Regions from separate parts of the Agrobacterium bohemicum genome, predicted to be linked through region 1. Evidence: predicted binding sites of a transcription regulator. Region 1 holds the regulator's gene; the other holds the start of a gene.
What was found. The regulator PhoB, encoded in region 1, activates phosphate uptake and scavenging genes when phosphate is short. The targets are predictions, from matches to a motif close to TGTCATNNANCTGTCAT.
Positions count from the first base shown of each region.

Region 1 (5,820 bases):
TTGCACTTCGTCAAAAATCAACAGTAGGCCATGCTCTTCACAAAGGTCTCGAAGTGCGCGCAGAAATTCTGGTGCAACCGGACGAACGCCGCCCTCACCCTGAATAGGCTCTATGAGCAACGCCGCAGTTTCCGGAACGATTGCCGCTTTCAGCGCTTCCAGATCATTGAATGGTACCTGATCGAAACCTTCGACCTTCGGGCCGAAACCTTCGATGTATTTCGGCTGGCCACCGGCAGCAATGGTGGCCAGTGTGCGCCCGTGAAACGCGCCTTCAAAGGTAATGATACGGAACTTCTCCGGGTTGCCGTGGGTATAATGGTAACGACGCGCCGTTTTGATCGCGCATTCCAAGGCCTCAGCACCCGAATTGGTAAAAAACACCTTATCCGCAAAAGTTGCATCGGTCAGCCGCTTGGCCAGCGTTTCCTGACCCGGCACTTCATAAAGATTGGAGAGATGCCAGACCTTCTCGGCCTGGCCTTTGAGAGCCTCCACCATATGCGGATGGCTGTGGCCGACCGAGGTCACCGCAACGCCTGCGCCGAAATCCAGATATCGCTCGCCGCTTTCCGTCACGAGCCATACACCCTCACCGCGCTCGAAGCGCAAAGGGGCTCTGGAAAACGTATCGAACAATGGCGTGGTGTCGGCCATGGCTGCAGCACTCCCGCGCAAACGCGCTATCAATAGGGCTTATCGGTCATCCCGTGCCTGAAAATCAAAAATGCCGCCTCGCGGCGGCTTGGGATATTCTCGGTAGGTCGAGCGCACTATTGTCACTTCCCTTGACGATGTCAACAAATGTCCACATATGCTGGCTTTCTCAAGCGATGGTAGAATCGTTTTATCAACCTACAAAGTGTTGCCTTTCTGACTCAGAAACGAAGCAAGTTGGGGAAAACCGGGAAATCGATTCCAGATGATTCCCCCGACTCTTGTCACGGAGTCTGCCGACGATTAGGTTAACTCTCAATTACTAGACTGCAAGCGGCGGAACTAGTCACCTACAATCTGGCGGATACTCTGCGCGTGGTTCACTCCACGGCATCGGGGATGATTCTGCCTGCGCTACGAGCGGAGAAACGGCATGAACTGGACTGATGAACGAGTCGAAAGACTGAAACGCCTGTGGTCCGAAGGACTGAGCGCCAGCCAGATCGCAGCGCAGCTCGGTGGCGTCAGCCGCAACGCCGTCATCGGTAAAGTGCACCGTTTGAATCTCCCAGGCCGTGCGAAAGCTGGCGGGACAGTAGCAACCACACGTCCAGCAGCCAAGCGCCCAGCAGCCTCGACAGCTCCGCGTCCAGCAAATTTTCAGGCACGTCCAACCGCTGCCCGCCCTAACGTCCGCACTGCAGGTTCGACCGCGTTGAAAGACGACATGGACACCGATACAGCGCGGGTTCTTGAGTATGTTCCCGTCAGCAACGCATCGCTGCCAACCTCTCTTCGTCTGACCTTGACTGAGCTAACGGAGCGCACATGCAAGTGGCCAGTGGGCGATCCGCTAAAGGATGATTTTCACTTCTGCGGTTGCGAGTCCCACGAGTCCTCGCCTTACTGCAAGTTCCACGCCAAGATGGCCTACCAGCCAGTGAGCGAGCGTCGCAGAGCCTAAAAGGCCGCACGCACATTGCTGAATATAAAAAAGCGGGTCATTGGCCCGCTTTTTTGTTGCCTGGAATTTTCGGAATGGTCGACACCGCAGTTCAGCGCACCAACAGCACCTACATCTCTGCGCTCGGCTAAACGCACGCCCCGCCGTTCACATCTTGATTGCAAAAGCTCTCATAAACATTGGATGCTTTGCGAATGGTTCGGACCACTTATGGAGGGAAATTTCTGCGCAACACCAATACGATTTGCGCAAGGCGCAAGCCTGCTTGCTGATACTCAGCCGCGGGCGTCACGTGCTTTGGAGGCACGATTTTGGATTATATCCATCTCGCCAGATCGCAGCCCTTCGATTGAACGGCTGCTGGATCTTGGCGAATGGATCAGCCTTGGCGGGCTTTGCGGTTGGCATAACGACGATCGCGTTCTGCCTTGCGGGCCGCTTCGTCTTCGACAACGCGAGCAATACGATTTTTTTCAGCCGCCTTGCGGGCGTCTTCTTCAGCGTTTGCGGCAGCTTCGAGTTCGGCTTCGCGTTGCGCAGCTTCAGCTTCGAGGCGAAGTTTTTCTTCACGCTTCTGCGCATCTCTTTCGGCCTGACGCGCTCTGCGTGCTTCGGCAACAGCAATCTGCTCTGCCTGCTTGGCTTCGAGTGTCGGTGCGGCAGCTTCCTTTGCTTCACGATAGGCCTTCAAAAGAGCGGCCTTCGCGTCGGCCGCGGCGCCGCGACGTTCGGAAACTTCGTTGTTCTTGATATTTCTAGTGTTTCTCAAATCTCTATTCCAGTTGATGCGTCATGCCGACCGGGGTCAGGATTTTTTGGCGCGTTTCGTTGGGATGACTGCGGGTTTCATGCTGTCGTCAAGTTCTTTCGCAAGGCGCGCTTCACGCAGCCTGATGGTCTTTTCGTCGCGAGCCTGGGCAATGGAGTTGAGTTCATCAACCGCACGACCGCGTGCAAAAAACTGCGATTGCGTAGCGCCGAAAGCGATTTCGGCCTGCTTGCGAGATTTGCTGTGAGCGTCAGACATGGAGTTCCCTTCCTATCGCATCGCACTGAAAATCGGAATCGATTTTTTAAAAAGGACGATACGCAGATTTATTGCTCGAAGCGTATTCGTGCATCTCGACGATGCAATACGTTCAAGCGTTTGGCCGTCGAGCGGCACAAAAAAAGGCCAGGCAACCTGCCTGACCTCGATTGGTCTCATGCTTTCAACAATGCCAGTACATCCGTGGTCAATGGAAAGCAGAGTCCGTATTATACAGCCTGCAGGTTGCAAGCAGACATTTTGCCCGACTTGTTGTCGCGCTCAAGGTCGTAGCTCAGCTTCTGGCCTTCAACGATTTCGCGCATACCTGCACGCTCTACAGCGGAGATGTGTACGAATGCGTCTGTGCCGCCGTTGTCAGGCTGAATGAAGCCGAAGCCCTTGGTGGAGTTAAACCATTTTACTGTGCCTGTGGTCATAATGAACCCTTTCAAAGCATAAGAGATAGATCGCAGAACTTGCGTCCCGCGTGCGATTATAGCGATTTTTTTGAAGGAAAGGGTTAGTTCAAAACGCGGTGCTAATCGCGCGGCAACCAAAGCTCAGCAAGCAAAATATCGATATGACATTGATAGACGTTTATCGTCGGATAGTCAAACTTTAATTTTGAGATAATGACATCGACTACCGATGGCGCTGCTCGAAGGGTACGTTTGGTGCATGCTGGCAGTTGGCTTTTATATCAGAAAGAGGTGCCCCTGGACCCAATCGACGTCTTGGAAAAATATATCTCAGACATATGGTCCAAAGTTATTGAAGCTCCTTTTCTATCCATCTCCCGTCGGTCTTGTGGAGATGGAAGGGTATACGTTGAGTGGGCCAATAATCACTATTGGCTCATCTGTGAAGAGCGCGGCAAGGAATACTGGCGCAGGGAAGCCGAGGACATCGATGATGCCGCATTCGAGTTGAATTCGACAGAACTTATGATGCACGCAATCAAAAAGGAGCGCTCTTTACGTCCCGCAAAAGTGTCCTACCATCTCGTTGGAACTGGATGTACCTGGACATCGAAATGATGGGCGCGATGAAAACGAGTTATGGAATTCGAGCAAAACAGCGCTACGTCGAAGTTTTGCAGCGCGCGCGCCTGAGCCAAGAAGAAAGACTTTACGCGCGCTACCCAATCAATCTGGAAGTCTGATATCTATCAGGCTTCCATAGAGTATCCCGCGCCGCGCACGGTGCGGATAACATCCTGCATATTGGAGAAGTTGAGCGCCTTGCGCAGGCGGCCGACGTGGACGTCCACGGTGCGTTCATCCACATAGATGTCGTGACCCCAGACGCCGTCGAGAAGCTGAGAGCGCGAGAAAACACGACCGGGAGACACCATCAGGAATTCCAGCAGGCGGAATTCGGTTGGTCCGAGCCGCACTTCACGGGTCTTGCGGTGAACCCGGTGGGTTTCCCGGTCCAACTCGATATCCCCGCATTTCAGCACCGAAGACAGGACTTCGGGACGAGCGCGGCGCAGCATGGCCTTGACGCGGGCCATCAGTTCCGGCGTTGAAAATGGCTTGACCACATAGTCGTCGGCACCGGTGGCCAGACCACGCACACGTTCGCTTTCCTCACCACGTGCCGTCAACATGATGATCGGGAGGCGTTCGGTTTCAGGACGCATTCTCAGACGGCGGCAAAGCTCGATGCCGGAAACGCCCGGCAGCATCCAGTCCAGGATCAAAAGATCCGGCGTGCGCTCCTGCAAGCGGATTTCCGCTTCGTCGCCACGCGGGATCGTGTCCACGTCGTAACCTTCGGATTCCAGATTGTAGCGAAGAAGAACGCTCAACGCCTCTTCATCTTCGACAACTGCTATTTTCGGCACCATGGCTAAGGGACTCCGCCAGTCTTATAGGGAATTCACTCGGTTACTGCACCGAGCGTGTTGGAACTGTCGTCCTTGGGACGCTCGCCTTCCGGCTGGCTACCGGTGGCCATGTAGTAGATGGTCTCCGCGATGTTCGTGGCATGATCGCCAACACGCTCTATGTTCTTGGCACAGAACAGAAGATGCGTGCAGGTGGTAATGTTGCGCGGATCTTCCATCATATATGTCAGCAACTCGCGAAACAGCGAGGTGTACATCGCGTCGATTTCCTCGTCGCGCTCGCGGATGGTCTGTGCCTTTTCCGCCGAACGGGTGGAATAGACGTCCAGAACGTCTTTCAGCTGCACCAGCGCCAGTTCGGACAGATGCTCGAGACCGCGCGCCAGCTTGCGAGGAACGCCGGTTCCGGCAACCGCTATAACGCGCTTGGCCGTGTTCTTGCCGAGGTCGCCGACGCGCTCCAGATCGGCAGCGATGCGCAGCGAGCCAATGATTTCGCGAAGGTCGGCTGCCATAGGCTGGCGCTTGGCAATGGTGACGATGGCCTTGTCGCCGATTTCGCGTTCGGCGTTGTCAAGGATCGTGTCATCCGAGATGACCTTCTGGGCCAGGGCTGCGTCGGAATTGACGAGGGCGCGCACGGCATCCGCGCACATCTGCTCCGCCAGACCGCCCATTTCGGCGATACGGCGGGTCAGGAACTTCAGCTCTTCATCGTAAGCGGACATGATATGCGAGTGGGTCGGCATGTTCTACTCTCCAGTTTCGGTGCGATTCCGCAAGCCCAGCCGGGCTCAAGCGGTTTGCGCTGATGTTGTGAACCAACGGCAGATCAGCCGAAGCGGCCCATGATGTAGTCCTGCGTACGCTGGTCATCCGGGTTGGTGAACATCTTGTCGGTGTCATTTTCTTCCACCAGATGGCCGAGGTGGAACATGGCCGTGCGCTGAGATACGCGGGCGGCCTGCTGCATAGAGTGCGTCACGATAACGATCGTATAGTTGGCGCGCAGCTCGTGGATCAATTCCTCGACCTTGGCAGTCGCAATCGGGTCCAGCGCCGAGCATGGCTCATCCATCAGGATGACTTCAGGCGAAACGGCAATGGCGCGGGCGATGCAAAGACGTTGCTGCTGGCCACCGGAAAGACCGGTACCGGATTCGTGCAGGCGATCCTTTGCTTCGTTCCACAGGCCGGCCTTTTGCAGGCTGGCTTCGACGATCTGGTCCATATCAGCCTTGCTGCGGGCAAGACCGTGGATGCGTGGGCCGTAGGCGATGTTTTCATAGATCGTCTTCGGGAATGGGTTCGGCTTCT
Region 1 covers NZ_KQ961028.1:241,347-247,166, forward strand. Annotated here, with positions in the region: gene ATO67_RS11890 (aspartate aminotransferase family protein) at 1-657, opposite strand, end outside; gene ATO67_RS11895 (GcrA family cell cycle regulator) at 1,091-1,621, shown strand; gene ATO67_RS11900 (DUF6481 family protein) at 2,001-2,390, opposite strand; gene ATO67_RS11905 (hypothetical protein) at 2,427-2,648, opposite strand; gene ATO67_RS11910 (cold-shock protein) at 2,879-3,088, opposite strand; gene ATO67_RS23110 (hypothetical protein) at 3,667-3,813, shown strand; gene phoB (phosphate regulon transcriptional regulator PhoB) at 3,820-4,503, opposite strand; gene phoU (phosphate signaling complex protein PhoU) at 4,536-5,252, opposite strand; gene pstB (phosphate ABC transporter ATP-binding protein PstB) at 5,336-5,820, opposite strand, start outside.

Region 2 (5,820 bases), on a different contig from region 1:
GCTGGGCGCTGGACGCCAACGGATGCCCCACAACAGATCCCAACGAGGCAATCAACGGTACGATGGTGCCTGCGGGTGACGCAAAGGGTGCGGCACTCGCGCTGATGGTGGAGGTCATGGCCGCAGGACTGACCGGTGGCAATTTCGGTTTCCAGGCATCTTCACTGCTGGATGACGCCGGAACCGCGCCGTCTCTTGGTCACACCATCATCGTCATCGACCCCACAATCGCCGGAGATCATGTTCTGGCAAAGCGTCTTTCGCTTATGGCATCCGTAATCGAGGGGCAGGAACACGCACGTCTTCCTGGGCGCCGAAGCCAGGGCCTACGTCGGCAATCACTTGAAAACGGTATCAACATCGAAGACGATATCTTGGCGCAGATCAAAGCGTTGTAGTTAGAGACAGCGGCCGAGTTGTTTTTCCAGCAGTTTGGCAAAAGCCGCTCCAGCCACGGCGAGTTCTCCACTGTTGTCGATGGTTGTGACGTCGAAATCACCACACACGTCCAATGAACTGCGTTGGAGCCGGCGAAGAATATCGTCCCGGCTTTCGCGCCCGCGACTTTCCAGCCTTGCTGCCAGCACGTCAGGGGTCGCGATAACATTGATGACTTTCAACACGGGGAATGCTGACCGGAAATGAGCAAGAGCAGAGCGTGAGCCGTTGGCGATGACGATATCACCGAGTTTGAGCCTGTCCTGAACGGAGGCTGGAATTCCGTAACTCAGCCCATGCGCCTGCCATGAGACGCTAAAATCCCCTTGCTCATGGCGACGGTGGAACTCTTCCTGCGTCACCGCATCATGATCCTCACCACCCGCATCGCGGTTTCTGGTAATGACCCGGCGTGCGAAATGAATATTATGCTGCTGGCCGAGCCTGGCTGCGGCAAATTCCATAAGCGTGTCCTTGCCAGCGCCGCTCGGTCCGACAACCACGACCATGACACCTTGGCGTTGGGACAAGGAAGAGGAATTGAAAGAGTGCGATTCACTCATGCAACGCGCCTGCCTGTTTGCCAGACCGAACGCACGATCGGAACGCCCACGTCTCTATGAACACGAACCAAGTCAGCACGCATTCCCAGAGCGATGCGACCGCGATCGTCAAGACCGACAGTGCGTGCCGGTGTGGCGGTTACCATGGCAAGCGCCTTGGGCAGCGTCATGCCTTCGACTTGGTCTGCAAGCAGGAATGGCGCGTAAAGCAGGCTGAAGGGCACGTAGTCTGACGATAGGACGTCCAGAACACCAAGTTCGGCAAGGTCGCGTGCAGCTATATTGCCAGAGTGCGACTTGCCACGAACGATGTTGGGCGCGCCCATCAAAACGCTCATACCCGCATTATGGGATGCTTGGGCCGCTTCCACGCTGGTTGGAAACTCCGCCAGCGTTACACCGTGGCCGATAGCCTCTTCGACGTGAGCGAGCGTTGCGTCGTCATGGCTGGCGACGGTAATGCCGCGCTCTGCGCAACGGGCCGAAAGATAATCGCGATGCTGCGCGGAATATTGCGCAGAGGCCGCGACTCGGCGATCAACGAAAGCCTTGAAGACCTCATCGCTCAGGCCGCGCTTCTTTTGGTAAAAAACGATGTACTGATCCATCGTTTGAAATTGCCGCTGACCGGGAGAATGATCCATCAGCGAAATCAACCTGACATTCGGATCGTTTTCGAAATCTTCGAAATGCTCCAATGCATCTGAAGCGGCAACCTCGCAACGCAGATGCAGCAAGTGGTCGGCACGCAGTCGGTTCTCGCGCTGTGCTAGCTCGATCGCATCCGCCATGCCACGCATTTCGCCTTTGGCAAAGCCGCCGTCCTCGTCTGAGCCGAGGCGAAGGCAGTCAAACACCGTGGTGATGCCCGATGATGCGATCTGCGCATCGTGGGCCTGAATAGCGGCTATCTTGTCCCAGGTCACACCTGGGCGCGGCGAGTAATGCTGTTCCAGGTGGTCTGTGTGTAATTCAACAAGACCCGGTATCAGGTAATCGCCTTCGCAATCCTCACCAGTAAGGGACATGCTCTCGCTGATATCTGCAATCAGGCCATCTCGAACGAGAACGGAGCCTTTGAGGATATCGTTTTCAAGCACGATACGCGCATTGGAAAAAACATGTTCGGTCATGCCTGTACTGCTTTCATATCTTGTCGTCCCGTCTCTCAGGTTGCCGGTGCCAGGGGCAACCATGTATGAACGGTGAAGTCTTCGCCACGTGTCTTTTCCATAAACAGCCCAAGACCGGAAACGGCCAGAGGCTTCTCCGTAAATGCTGCAAATTCACGAGAGAGGATGCCGGTCATGTTCGCTCTGTCATCCTCATCCACCGGGCCCGTCAGTGTCATGTGAAATTGAAAGTCGTCCATGACGTAAGGATACCCCCAAAGGGCGAGGTTCTGCCGCTGGGGTTCTGTCAGGCTTTGCGGCTTGCGCCGGGCAATGTCGCCCTCCGACAAGGGGGCCCGAAACGGCTCGAAATAATCAACGATATCGGCGGCGAAATCTTGAAGCGGCTGATGAACGTCTTGGGGTATCAGGGCAAAGAAAGGACCAAGCGCTCCCACGACAAGCTTCGGGATATCAAAGGCATGACGGGTCGCTGCGAATGTCTGACACGCCGTCAGAAGGTCGTTTTCGCTGTGTTTTTCAGAGAGTTCGAACGGGGCTTTCAACGTGGCGTGAAATCCGTAACGGCGCGGTTCTGCAGTAACATCCCCAAAAGACTCATGGTCTTGATAATGCGCGCCGGAAAACGCGTTGCGCCCTAACCACCTCGATGCTTTTTCTGTCAGAGCATCATGTTCGGGTGGTGTGAAGTAAATGGCATAGCGCACGTCATCTTGCTTTCGAAAATTGGCCAACTTTTACAGCACTTGAGCTGAATCGCTTCTGGCGTTCAAGGCCGCAGTCGCGACTTATGCTCTTCCCATGACGGAATGATGATAGGCAGCGAAAAACTGTCCTGAAATACGATTTTTCACGCCTCTACCAGTCAGGCAGATCTGCATCTGACCGGTGAAGATGAAACTTCTTCAAGCATCGCGCGTTACTCTGGTAAGTTTCAAAAGATGCCAGGAGTAAAAGCTTATGGAAATCGGAATTTTAATTGCGCTGTTCTTCACCGTTTTTGCGGCTTCGAGCGTATTCTGCGCCTATTGGTTTGGTGAGCATCAAAATTTCTGACAGATGCTTCGGTATTTCCAGAGATAGATTGTTAGAAAAAAGCGCCGCAGGAGCCTTCGGCGCTTTTTGTTTTCTTTCGTGTCAATGCGCTGCCGACATGTCGCCGAGGACTTCCTTGGAGATGACGGTGGAGTCCGCGTTCAACTTGTAGACCATAGGCACGCCAGTCGCGAGATTAAGCTTCAGGATTTCTTCCTTGCTTAGCTTGTCCAACACCATCACCAGCGAACGCAGTGAATTGCCATGTGCGGCGACGAGAACTTTTTCTCCACGCAAGACACGAGGCAGAATTTCGGTCAGATAATATGGCCATACGCGAGCACCAGTGTCGCGCAGGCTCTCACCACCCGGCGGCGGAATGTCGTAAGACCGACGCCAGATATGCACCTGGTCTTCGCCCCATTTTTCGCGGGCATCATCCTTGTTGAGGCCGGAAAGATCACCATAATCACGCTCGTTCAGGGCTTCATCGCGAATGGTTTCCAGATCGGATTGGCCGACATTATCCAGAACGATCTGGCAGGTCCGCTGCGCGCGGATCAACGACGACGTATAGGCAACGTCGAACGTTATGCCGTAATCGGCGAGTGCTTTGCCGCCCGCATTCGCTTCCTCGACACCAAGGTCTGTCAGATCAGGGTCGCGCCAGCCCGTGAAGAGGTTCTTGAGGTTCCAGTCACTTTGACCGTGACGAACGAGGACGAGGGTTCCGCTCATTTCGATAGCTCTCCAGAGTTGGTTATTGGTCGTTTGCCAGACCCAGAACGTCCAGCATGGAATAGAGCCCAGGCTTCTGGTGATAGGCCCAGACGGCAGCGGCAATCGCGCCGCGTCCGAAAATCGTGCGGTCGGCGGCATGGTGAGACAGGGTAACCTGCTCGCCCTCTCCAGCGATGATCACCGAATGGTCGCCGATCACGGAGCCGCCGCGCAGGGTTGCAAATCCAATCGTGCCATTTTCGCGCGCTCCGGTATGACCATCTCGAACGCGAACGGATTTGTCTGCCAGATTGACGCAACGGCCCTTGGCTGCTGCTTCGCCGAGAAGCAGGGCAGTTCCGGAAGGTGCGTCTACCTTGTGTTTGTGGTGCATTTCAAGAATTTCAATGTCCCAGTTGCTGGCCTCTAGTGCCCTCGCTGCCTGCTGGGTCAAAACACTAAGAAGATTGACACCGAGGCTCATATTGCCGGATTTGACGATCCGGGCATGGCGGGCGGCAGCCTCGAATTTTTCCTCATCGTCGGCCGTGCAGCCAGTGGTGCCGATGACATGGGCGATCCGCGCTTGTGCCGCCAAACCTGCGAAGACGACACTTCCCGCTGGCGATGTGAAATCGATGACGCCTTCGGCATGGACAAAGGCTGCCAGTGCATCGCTGGTTACTGCGACGCCAATGTTACCCAAACCGGAGATTTCACCGGCATCATGACCAATAAAGGAAGAGCCTTCACGCTCCACCGCCGCATGAAGCTGAACGCCCGGCGTTTGATGGATCAGGCGGATCAGTGTCTGTCCCATACGTCCGGCAGCGCCTACCACCACCAGTTTCATGCCATCGCCGCTCATGCTGTCTACCTATGATTTGTTACTTAAAGACCGCGAACGCCTGTCGCCTGGAGGTTGTTGAGACGAGCGTAAAGGCCATCTTCCTGGCGCGCAAGCGTGTCATGCACACCTTCCTCAACGACTAGACCTTCATTCATCACCACGATCTTGTCCGCCTTGACCACGGTTGACAGCCGGTGCGCGATAACGATGACGGTACGCCCAGTCATCGCTGTGTCGAGTGCCTTCTGCACCACGGCCTCCGATTCCGTATCAAGCGCGGATGTCGCCTCATCAAGCAGCAGGATCGGTGCATTGCGGACGAGTGCACGTGCAATCGACAAACGCTGACGCTGACCGCCGGAGAGGGTCATACCGTTTTCTCCAACCGGGGTCTCGTAGCCCTGTGGCTGTGCGAGAATGAAATCATGCGCAAACGCAAGCTTTGCCGCGTCCTCGATTTCAGCATCCGTGGCTTCAGGACGACCGTAGCGAATATTGTCCCGGATCGTGCCTTCGAAGAGATAAGGTTGCTGTGAAACGTAGGCTAGGTTCTGGCGGACGGACATTGTCGTCACATCGGCGATATTCTGCCCATCGATCAGGATGGCCCCACCGTTTGGATCATAGAAACGGGGAATGAGGTTGATGATCGTCGACTTTCCAGCACCGGACGGGCCGACGAGGGCGGTTGTCTTGCCACCTTCTGCGGTAAAGCTGACGCCCTTCAGGATTGTTCCATCCTTGTAGGAGAAGACCACATCACGCAACTCCACCGTTGCGTTCGAAATAGTCAGTGGCTGTGCATCGGGTTTCTGACGCTGTACCGGCTCCATGTCGAGAATGTCATAGATCATCTGCGCATTGACGACCGCACGCTCCAGCGAAATCTGTACGCGCGCAAGGCGCCGCGCTGGATCGTAAGCCAGAAGAAGAGCCGTCACGAATGCAAAGAAGGCACCTGGGGGCACATTGTTATAGATTGCGCGGTAGGCCGCATACGCCAACACGCCGGAAACTGCCAGGCCCGCAATGGTTTCGGTCAAAGGGGCGCTTTTCTCCGTCAGCCTGGCAATGCGGTTTG
Region 2 covers NZ_KQ961029.1:138,590-144,409, reverse strand. Annotated here, with positions in the region: gene ATO67_RS12865 (Ldh family oxidoreductase) at 1-398, shown strand, start outside; gene phnN (phosphonate metabolism protein/1,5-bisphosphokinase (PRPP-forming) PhnN) at 399-1,001, opposite strand; gene ATO67_RS12855 (alpha-D-ribose 1-methylphosphonate 5-triphosphate diphosphatase) at 998-2,134, opposite strand; gene ATO67_RS12850 (DUF1045 domain-containing protein) at 2,170-2,841, opposite strand; gene ATO67_RS12845 (2,3-bisphosphoglycerate-dependent phosphoglycerate mutase) at 3,272-3,907, opposite strand; gene dapB (4-hydroxy-tetrahydrodipicolinate reductase) at 3,930-4,757, opposite strand; gene ATO67_RS12835 (ABC transporter ATP-binding protein) at 4,781-5,820, opposite strand, start outside.
Region 2: the regulator PhoB is predicted to act here: its motif matches at 2,936-2,952, upstream of ATO67_RS12850 (DUF1045 domain-containing protein).